One region of the Pilosibacter fragilis genome, then DNA from elsewhere that is predicted to be linked to it. Evidence: predicted binding sites of a transcription regulator. Region 1 holds the regulator's gene; each other region holds the start of a gene.
The links. The regulator LexA, encoded in region 1, represses DNA repair genes until DNA is damaged. The targets are predictions, from matches to a motif close to CNAACANNTGTTNG.

Region 1 (3,287 bases):
GGTGTCGTAATGAGAAAAAGATTATTAGTCATATTTGGAATCTTCGGCCTGCTTCTGGCCGGCTGCCATACTGTACCCAATGCAGCGCAGGAAACAAACACGATCACCCCTACTGGTTATGCTTCTGAAGAGGTACCACGCATCTCTTTATTTTATGATGGTTCCCTGTATTTGTATAATGCCACCGGCTTTGATCTCCAACAAAAGGGAAGCTGGGAGTTTTTAGGTCAGATAGCCTTTGTGAATAATTTGGAATACCCTACAAAAGATTTAAACGGCACCCACTTAAACGTAGGGCAGGAGGTTTACAGGGATCCGGAATTTCCTCAAAAACTATATGTAAAGTATGATTCGGGTTTTGCACTCTTTGAAGCAGAAAAGGCTACAAAGGAAGAAACTGCGGAGTATCTTGATTATGTACATGCGGGAATTAGGCTGGCAACTTCTGACAGCCTTCAGCTGAAGCTTTCCAATGTCAGCAATGAAACGATAATCTATGGGGAAGCGTATACAATGGAGGCCTTTTGGGATGATAGTTGGGAGAAACTTCCGGTTTTACCCGAAGATTATAGTTTTATAGAGATTGCCTACGAATTGGAACCCGGAGAATCTCGGTTTATGGATATAGATTTTGCATGGTTATACGGAGAACTCCAGAAAGGCAAATATAAAATGATAAAAGAGATCTATTTGCCAGACGGAAGAGTATATTCGGTACCGGCAGAATTTGAAATACAATAAAACATGAAGCCCCACCGGATCTCGAATGATGTCGTATAGTCATAGATATCCAGTGGGGCTTTTTCTCTGAGCCATATAAGATGTCTGCCTTTTTCGAACGGCAAGTCATCGCAAGTTCATCACGGTGGGAGTGAGGTCTCCGGCGGGGAGAGACGTTCCTCGAGGATCACAGCGATTCTTTAAGAACTATCCGTAAAAATAAAGATCGGTTTAATTCATCATACGGAAAAGACCGATGACCTTTCCAAGGATCTCGACCTGATCAAGAATGATCGGATCCATCGAGGAATTTTCCGGTTGGAGACGGAAATGGCCATTTTCCTTATAGAAAGTTTTTACAGTAGCGGAATCGTCCACCAGAGCAACGACCTTATCACCGTTTTCAGCGTTTGGCTGCTTTGCAACGATCACTTTATCGCCGTTGTAGATTCCGGCTTCGATCATACTGTTTCCTTTTACCTTCAACATAAATACTTCCTTATTTGGAAGAATTTCTGCAGGAATCGGGAGATAATCTTCGATGTTCTGTTCTGCAAGGATTGGCACTCCGGCAGCGACCGTACCGATCACCGGCACGTTTACGAGTTCGCGTCTCGTCAGGGCGAAATCGTCATCAAGGATCTCGATCGTTCTCGGCTTTGTCGGATCACGACGGATATAGCCGTTTTTTTCCAAGGATTCCAGATGAGAGTGCACGGAGGAAGTGGACTTTAAGTGTACCGCTTCACAAATCTCGCGCACAGCCGGCGGATAACCTTTCTTTAAGATCATTTCTTTTATATATTCAAGTATTTCTCTCTGCTTATCAGTAATTTTTCCCTGACTCATGAAATCCCTCCTTTTTTCATCTGTATACATAGTACCATAAAATACGGGAAAAAGCAAACCTTTGTTCGAAAAATACCGAAAAAGAATTGACAAACATATGTTCGTGTGATAGAATTCGATACAGAACAGATGTTCGCAAACGTAAGTTTGGACTCGCTGGATACAAAGGAGGAAGCTGTATGAAGAAGTATTTGATAGCCCTTGTTATGATTGTAATGATTATGTCCTGCTTTTTCGGAAAGACTCTGGTTATGGCGAATGAAGAGAGTGATGATACAGTCTATAACCGCTATTATACGACGATCGAGGTAGAAAAAGGTGATACACTCTGGTCGATTGCAAAAACTTATTATCACCACTCCGGTATGTCGGTACGGGAATACGTTTATGAGCTGAAATTGATAAACGGAATGGTTTCAGATGAGATACGCGCCGGAAATATGATCTCCGTGGAATACTATGCGGAGACACCGGGGAATCCGTATATAAAGTGATCCTCAAAAAGATGTTTCCCGGATATGAGTGTTGCGGTAAGAACCGTTTTTTGACCAGAGAATAAGATCCCATGGACAGATATATGTTCCGGGGTCTTATTCTTTATAAGACAATGGCTTGCTATTGCCGGTGAGAGACATTACAATAGGATTAACAGCAGAGACCACAGGAGGCACAGATGAGATTATTCCATTTATCAGATCTTCATATCGGAAAGAGAGTGAATGAATTTTCTATGATCGAGGACCAGAAATATATTCTTGAAAGGATCCTGGATCTCGCGGAGAAGGAGATGCCGGACGGAGTGATCCTGGCAGGAGATATCTATGATAAACAGATTCCCTCCGCGGAAGCAGTTCAGGTGTTCGATGAGTTTATCACAAAGCTGGCGGAGAGAAAATTCCCCGTCTTTGTTATCAGCGGAAACCATGATTCTGCGGAACGACTGGCTTTTGGAGGAAGACTGCTAAACAGCCGGGGAATTTATCTCTCCCCCGTCTATGATGGAACTGTCATGAAAATTCCGATCGCAGATCAGTATGGGACGGTCTGGATCCATCTTCTTCCGTTTATCCGTCCGGCAGCTGTGCGCCGCGTATTTGAAGATGAGTCAGATTTGATTACAGATGTCCAGTCTGCAGTACGTGCAGTGATCAGCCACATGGAGATCGATCCGAATGAGAGAAATATCCTCGTGGCGCACCAGTTTGTTACAGGAGCGTCCCGATGCGAATCGGAGGATATCCAGGTCGGAGGTCTTGATAATATTGATGCTTCAGTCTTTGAGGCTTTTGATTATACAGCCTTGGGGCATATCCATAGTCCTCAGAATGTGGGAAAGGGCATGGTGCGGTACTGCGGAACGCCCCTGAAATATTCCTTCTCTGAGACGGATCAGGAAAAATCGATCACGGTCGTGGAGATGGAAGAAAAGGGAACGGTAAAGATCAGACTTCTGCCTTTAAAACCATTTCGGGATATGCGAAAGCTCCGGGGAACATATATGGAACTGACTACCCGTTCGTTTTATCGGGATATGAACTGTGAAGATTATATTCAGGTAACGTTGACGGATGAGGATGATGTACCGGATGGACTTCAGAAGCTGAGAGTCATCTATCCGAATATTATGCAGCTTTTGTATGATAATCAAAGGACAAGAGCCAGCAGCCAGATTGATGCGGTTCAGGATGTAGAAGAAAAGACAGAGTTAGAACTATTCC
Region 2 (3,287 bases), on a different contig from region 1:
GATGAGGCGGATATCCGCCTGCCGGAGGTAGTCAAAGCCTGCGGTCTTGGGTGTCTGATGATCGCGGACGCGGGACTCGGCACGATCAACGGTGTGGCGCTGACCGCGTACTACCTCAAAGAGCAGGGAATCCCGTTGAAGGGGATCATTTTCAATCACTATAAGCAGGGAGATGTGCTCCATGAGGACAACCGGAAAATGTGCGAGTATTATACAGGAGTTCCGGTGGTTGCCTGTGTGGCGGACGGTGACACGGAGCTTTCCATGGACGCGGAGGATTTGAAAGCGCTGTATGAGACTGCGGAAAAATGACCGTGAATATGCCAAGATTATATAGGAAGCGATAAGTGCTGACGTACTCCCGGGAATCCCACCCGCAGCAGCGGAGCAGGAAAGGGACCGGGGAGTCCATGTTAAGATGAAGGAGAAGAAAACGATGATCTGGTATCCATATGAACAGTTAAAAACAATGAAGGCGCCCTACGAGATCGTGGACGCGAACGGGGTATATCTCTATACGAAAGATCAGAAGATGATCGATTCGGTCTCATCCTGGTGGAGCGTGATCCACGGATATAAGCACCCGGTGATCAACCAGGCGATCATCTCCCAGGTGGAGAAGTTTTCCCATGTCATGCTGGGCGGGCTGACCCACGAACCGGCGAGAAAGCTGTCAGAGAAACTGGCGTCCTGGCTGCCGGGGGATCTGGATTACTGCTTCTTTTCCGATTCCGGCAGTGTGGCGGTGGAAGTGGCGTTAAAAATGGCGCTGCAGTATTATATGAACCGGGGAGATGAGAAGCGGACCATGATCCTGGCCCTGGAGCATGCCTACCACGGCGACACCTTTAAGACGATGGAAGCGGGAGACGATGAGGATTACCATTTCGTGCTGAAAGCTTACGGGGCAAGCCCGTATGTGGTCCACATTCCGACGGAGATCACGGCCCTGGAAGAGGCCTTTGAAAAGTATCATGACAGACTGAACTGTGTGCTGGTGGAACCGCTTTTACAGGGGGCGGGCGGCATGCGGATGTATGACGTTTCCTTCTTAAAGAAGGCGAGAGAGCTTTGTGACCAGTACGGTGTTCTTCTGGTCTTCGATGAGGTGGCGACTGGATTTGGCCGGACCGGCAATCGTTTCGTGGCGGATCTGGTCCTCCCGGATATTCTGGTTCTCGGAAAGGCACTGACAGGCGGATATATCGGTCATGCTGCCACCGTGGCAAACCGGAAAGTATTTGAGGGCTTCTACGATGATGTTCCGGAACATGCCCTGATGCATGGACCGACATTCATGGGAAATGCGCTGGCGTGCAGCGCGGCCCTGGCATCGATCGAACTGTTCGAGACCCAGAACTACATGGAAAAGATCAAGAGGATCGAAGCTGTGACCCGCCGCGAGATGAAGGGCTTCACAGACCCCAGGATCCGCGAAGTCCGGATCCTGGGCGGCTGCGTCTGCGTCGAAGTCTACGATCCGGCCGTATTAAAAGGATATCAGGAGTATGCCTGCAAGAGAGGTGTGTTCAGCCGTCCGTTCTTAAACTACCTCTACGCAATGGTGCCGTATGTGATCCAGGAGGACGAGCTGGTGCAGGTGCTTCAGTGTATGAAGGATTGGTTTGCGAGATAGGAATGCGGACAGCAAATACAGTACAGAACAAACATTCGGTTTGTTCTGTACTTTTTTTAGCTTGAATGCTATACTGGACAGGTAATATACTAAGAATGAAACGATTCCGTACATTCATAGCCTGGGGCGGAGAGATATTCCAGATCGGCTTCGCCGTCGGGATTTTTGCACTGCTTCTAATAATATCATGGATAGGTCAGGAGAAATCATATGGATCATTTTGAATTAGTATCAGAATACCAGCCCACCGGAGATCAGCCGCAGGCGATCGAGCAGCTGGTGAAGGGATTTAAAGAGGGGAATCAGTTTGAGACGCTGCTTGGCGTGACCGGATCCGGTAAGACGTTTACGATGGCGAATGTGATCCAGCAGCTCAATAAGCCGACGCTGGTGATCGCTCACAATAAGACGCTGGCGGCGCAGCTTTATTCGGAGATGAAAGAGTTTTTCCCGAACAATGCGGTGGAGTACTTTGTCTCCTATTATGATTACTATCAGCCGGAGGCGTATGTGCCGTCTACGGATACCTATATTGAGAAGGATTCCGCGATCAACGATGAGATCGATAAGCTGCGCCACTCTGCGACGGCGGCACTGTCGGAGCGGAATGATGTGATCATCGTGGCCTCCGTGTCCTGTATTTACGGCTTAGGAAGCCCGATCGATTATAAGAACATGGTGATCTCCCTGCGCCCGGGAATGGAGAAGGACAGGGATGAGGTGATCCATAAGCTGATCGACATCCAGTATACGAGAAATGAGATGGATTTCAAGCGCGGAAGCTTCCGGGTAAGAGGTGATGTGCTGGAAGTATTTCCGGCTTATTCTGGAAGCGAGGCGTACCGGATTGAGTTCTTCGGGGACGAGGTGGACAGGATCATGGAGATCGAGGCGCTGACCGGAGAGGTGAAAGCGCAGCTGGAACATGTGGCGATCTTCCCGGCGTCCCACTATGTTGTACCGAAAGAAAAGATGATGCGGGCAACGGAAAATATCCTTGCGGAAATGAAAGAACAGGTAACCTTTTTTAAGAGTGAGGACAAGCTTCTGGAGGCACAGAGAATCGCGGAACGGACAAATTTTGATGTGGAGATGATGAGAGAGACAGGCTTCTGTTCGGGAATCGAGAACTATTCCCGTCATCTTGTGGGATCTGCACCGGGACAGCCGCCGTGTACGCTGCTCGACTATTTCCCTGATGATTTCCTGATTATCGTGGACGAGTCCCATATCACGCTTCCGCAGGTCCGCGGCATGTATTTCGGTGACCGGTCGAGAAAGAAGACACTGGTGGATTATGGATTCCGCCTGCCGTCTGCCCTGGATAACCGCCCATTGAATTTTGAGGAGTTTGAGACCCATATCAATCAGATGATGTTCGTGTCCGCAACCCCGTCCACTTACGAGGCGGACCATGAACTTCTCCGCGCGGAGCAGATCATCCGTCCGACAGGACTTCTTGATCCGGAGATCTCCGTGCGACCAGTGGAGGGACAGATCGATGATCTTGTGGGCGAGATCAATAAAGAAGTAGAAAAACACAACAAGGTCCTGATCACAACGCTTACAAAGCGTATGGCGGAAGACCTTACGGATTATATCAGGGAAGCCGGGATCCGCGTAAAATATCTGCACTCGGATATCGACACAT
Region 3 (3,287 bases), on a different contig from region 1:
CAGAAAAAGAACCGCATCTTCAACAGAGGCTGGCGAAAACCCCTGTTCCGCCAGCTTCTTGCGCATTTCATTTTCTGTTTTTCCGGAAAACTGAAGATAGTAGAGACCTTTGTTCCGCGCCTCCCGGAACTCCTCCGGAACCGCGTCTCCATCCGCACCGGCATACATTTTCTGCTCCCGGTGCTCTTCCTGCTGCCATTCTTTCATCTATGCTTTCCCGTCAGAACTGCCTTCCTGTCTCAAGCTTCTTTCTAAAGTGCCGTACCCACCAGACAGTTCTCTTTTTCATCATTATTTTTATTACTCATCAGCTTCCTCAGCCTCATTAACCGCCGGTGCCGCAGCTGCCTCACCCGGGGCAACATGCTGCGCTTCCAGTCCGTGAAGCTCTCTCACCTGGTTCTCGATCTCCTCGCAGATCAGCGGATTCTGCGCAAGATACGTCTTCGCGTTCTCACGTCCCTGACCGATCTTCGCTCCCTTATAAGCGTACCAGGATCCACTCTTCTCAACAATATTCGCGTCTGCAGCCAGATCCAGGACATCGCCCTCTCGGGAAATTCCCTTTCCGAACATAATATCAAACTCTGCCTCTTTAAATGGCGGAGCGATCTTATTCTTTACAACTTTTACGCGGACGTGGTTTCCGATCACCTCGCCGCTCTGCTTTAAGGACTCAGTTCTTCTTACGTCAAGACGGACAGAAGAATAGAACTTAAGCGCACGTCCGCCGGTCGTTGTCTCCGGGTTTCCGAACATCACACCGACTTTTTCGCGGAGCTGGTTGATAAAGATCACGATACAGTTTGTCTTGCTGATGATGGCGGTCAGTTTTCTTAAGGCCTGGGACATCAGGCGGGCCTGTAAGCCGACGTGAGAGTCACCCATATCGCCGTCGATCTCCGCCTTCGGAACAAGGGCCGCTACAGAGTCCACGATCACGATATCAACGGCACCGGAACGCACCATCGTCTCTGTGATCTCTAAGGCCTGCTCGCCGTTATCCGGCTGGGAGATATAGAGATTGTCGATATCAACTCCGATATTCTTCGCGTATACCGGATCGAGAGCGTGTTCAGCGTCGATAAATCCGGCGATCCCGCCGCGCTTCTGGACTTCCGCTACCATATGGAGAGCGACCGTTGTCTTACCACTGGACTCCGGTCCGTAGATCTCAACGACACGTCCTTTCGGAAGGCCGCCAAGTCCGAGGGCGATATCAAGGCTTAAGGAACCCGTCGGAACAGTCTCGATATTCATATTCGCACCGGAATCACCGAGCTTCATAACGGAACCTTTTCCATAAGCTTTTTCGATCTGTGTGAGAGCCGCGTCAAGGGCTTTTAATTTATCATCTTTATTCATATTCTTCCTCCAAGATCCGGCCCCGCAGCGTTCCCCGCGTCCCCGGACATCCACAAATTACTAACTTTGCAGTCCGAATTTTTCCCTCCCGTCCTGCCAAAGCAATCGTCATATGCGAACAAGTGTTCTGTACCTGTTAATCATAATATAATCCCTGTAAAAAGTCAACTGTTTCTTCTCATTCCGTCCGGCTTTTCTTCCACCATCATGTTAATGTCCACGCCTTGCGCAAACAGCAACTGATTTTGCTGATGCTTCGCATTCCAAATCGGAAAAATCCACTACCGCCACTGTATTGTGCGGATTTTTCAGTTCAGAAAATCCCTACCCGCGCACAGTAACACCATCATACTTCATCCCCTCTCCGGCAGATCCCCACGATTCAATACCAGACTTTCTGCTCTCCGCCGTCATAAAATACCCTTCTGCCTGTCCTTTACTTCTTTCCATCTTATCTTCTCACTGAGGCCTGCAGCGATCCGCCGCCAGGACGATGCTTTCCCGCATCATGAACTATCTGCTATCCGGGACAGACCTCCCAGAACGATTTCAGATACCCGTACTATATCGAAATTTCTTCGCCCTGTCAATCGGCATTCTCCACAAATTCAGACCCTCATTTTTTACCTGGTCAGCCATGAAAAATTTGCCTGATCTCCAATATCCGCCTCACAGCTTCCTTCCCCACGCTCCGCGTAAACAACAAAAGACGGCAGCCCATGCCCACAATACATGTTCTGCCGCCATTCTATCCTATTTATTATATATGTATTCCCATCCGGCTCACGCCAGGACTTCCTATCTCTCCTTCGAAGCCCGCGCTACCAGTCCGCTGAGCGCCAGAAGCGCCAGAACATTCGGAATGACCATAAGCCCGTTAAAGAAGTCCGCTAAGGACCATACAAGTTCCAGCTTCAGGCAGGAACCGATCACGATGCAGACAACAACGATCAGCGAATAGAGCTTTGATGCCTTCTCGCCGAATAAATACTTCACGTTCACAAGTCCGAAGAAATGCCAGCTTAAGATCGTGGAGAACGCGAAGAAGAACAGGCAGACCGCAACGAAGATGATCCCCGCGCTGCCGAAACCCTTCATGAATGCCGCCTGAGTGAGCGCGGTACCGTCCTTTCCTGTGCTCATAACGCCTGTTGTGAGGACAGAGAATACCGTCAGGTTCAGGACGATAAATGTGTCGATGAACACGCTGACCATTGCACAGAGCCCCTGATGATGTGGGGATTCCGCCTTCGCTCTCGCATGGGCATGCGGGGTGGATCCCATACCTGCCTCGTTTGAGAAGAGGCCGCGGGCAACACCATAGCGGATCGCCTCACGCACCGTGATTCCGGCGCCTGCGCCGAGAACTGCTTCCGGCGCAAACGCGCCCTCGATAATGGAAAGGAACGCTGCCGGAAGAGCCGTGATGTTCATGCGGATCAGGACCAGGCTGCCGACGATATAAACGCTGGCCATGATCGGAACGATCTTCTCAACTACCGTTGCCAGACTCTTTGTTCCTCCAAGGAAGATCACCGCTGCGATCACTGCGACAACAATGCCGACGATCACCGGTGAAAGTTCCACATGGAATACCTGAAATGCTTCCACAAACGCTGCTCCGATGGAATTGGACTGAACCATATTTCCCATAAAGCCCAGAGCAAGAATAATAAATACCGCGAACAGAGTGGAAAGCGCCTTTCCGAATGTGCCCTTGAACGCCGCCTTGATGTAGTAGACAGGACCTCCTGTCACCTCACCGTTTACCTCTGTCTTATATGTCTGTGCCAGAACTGCCTCTCCGTAGATCGTCGCCATTCCGAGGAATGCACTGATCCACATCCAGAAGATCGCGCCTGGGCCTCCGCCGATGAGGGCTGTCGCCGCTCCGGCAAGGTTTCCTGTACCTACCTGAGCCG

Region 2: uvrB (excinuclease ABC subunit UvrB) is a predicted target of LexA. The motif match lies at 1,661-1,674, and genes of this name have one in related genera.
Region 3: recA (recombinase RecA) is a predicted target of LexA. The motif match lies at 1,481-1,494, and genes of this name have one in related genera.

What each region holds. Positions count from the first base shown of each region.
Region 1 covers NZ_JAVYJB010000001.1:59,769-63,055, reverse strand. Annotated here, with positions in the region: gene ABCW45_RS00265 (immunoglobulin-like domain-containing protein) at 10-741, shown strand; gene lexA (transcriptional repressor LexA) at 952-1,569, opposite strand; gene ABCW45_RS00255 (LysM peptidoglycan-binding domain-containing protein) at 1,749-2,063, shown strand; gene ABCW45_RS00250 (exonuclease SbcCD subunit D) at 2,243-3,287, shown strand, end outside.
Region 2 covers NZ_JAVYJB010000003.1:213,699-216,985, reverse strand. Annotated here, with positions in the region: gene bioD (dethiobiotin synthase) at 1-312, shown strand, start outside; gene bioA (adenosylmethionine--8-amino-7-oxononanoate transaminase) at 437-1,636, shown strand; gene uvrB (excinuclease ABC subunit UvrB) at 1,847-3,287, shown strand, end outside.
Region 3 covers NZ_JAVYJB010000009.1:61,559-64,845, reverse strand. Annotated here, with positions in the region: gene ABCW45_RS10190 (regulatory protein RecX) at 1-207, opposite strand, end outside; gene recA (recombinase RecA) at 301-1,365, opposite strand; gene ABCW45_RS10180 (hypothetical protein) at 1,690-1,815, opposite strand; gene ABCW45_RS10175 (alanine/glycine:cation symporter family protein) at 2,164-3,287, opposite strand, start outside.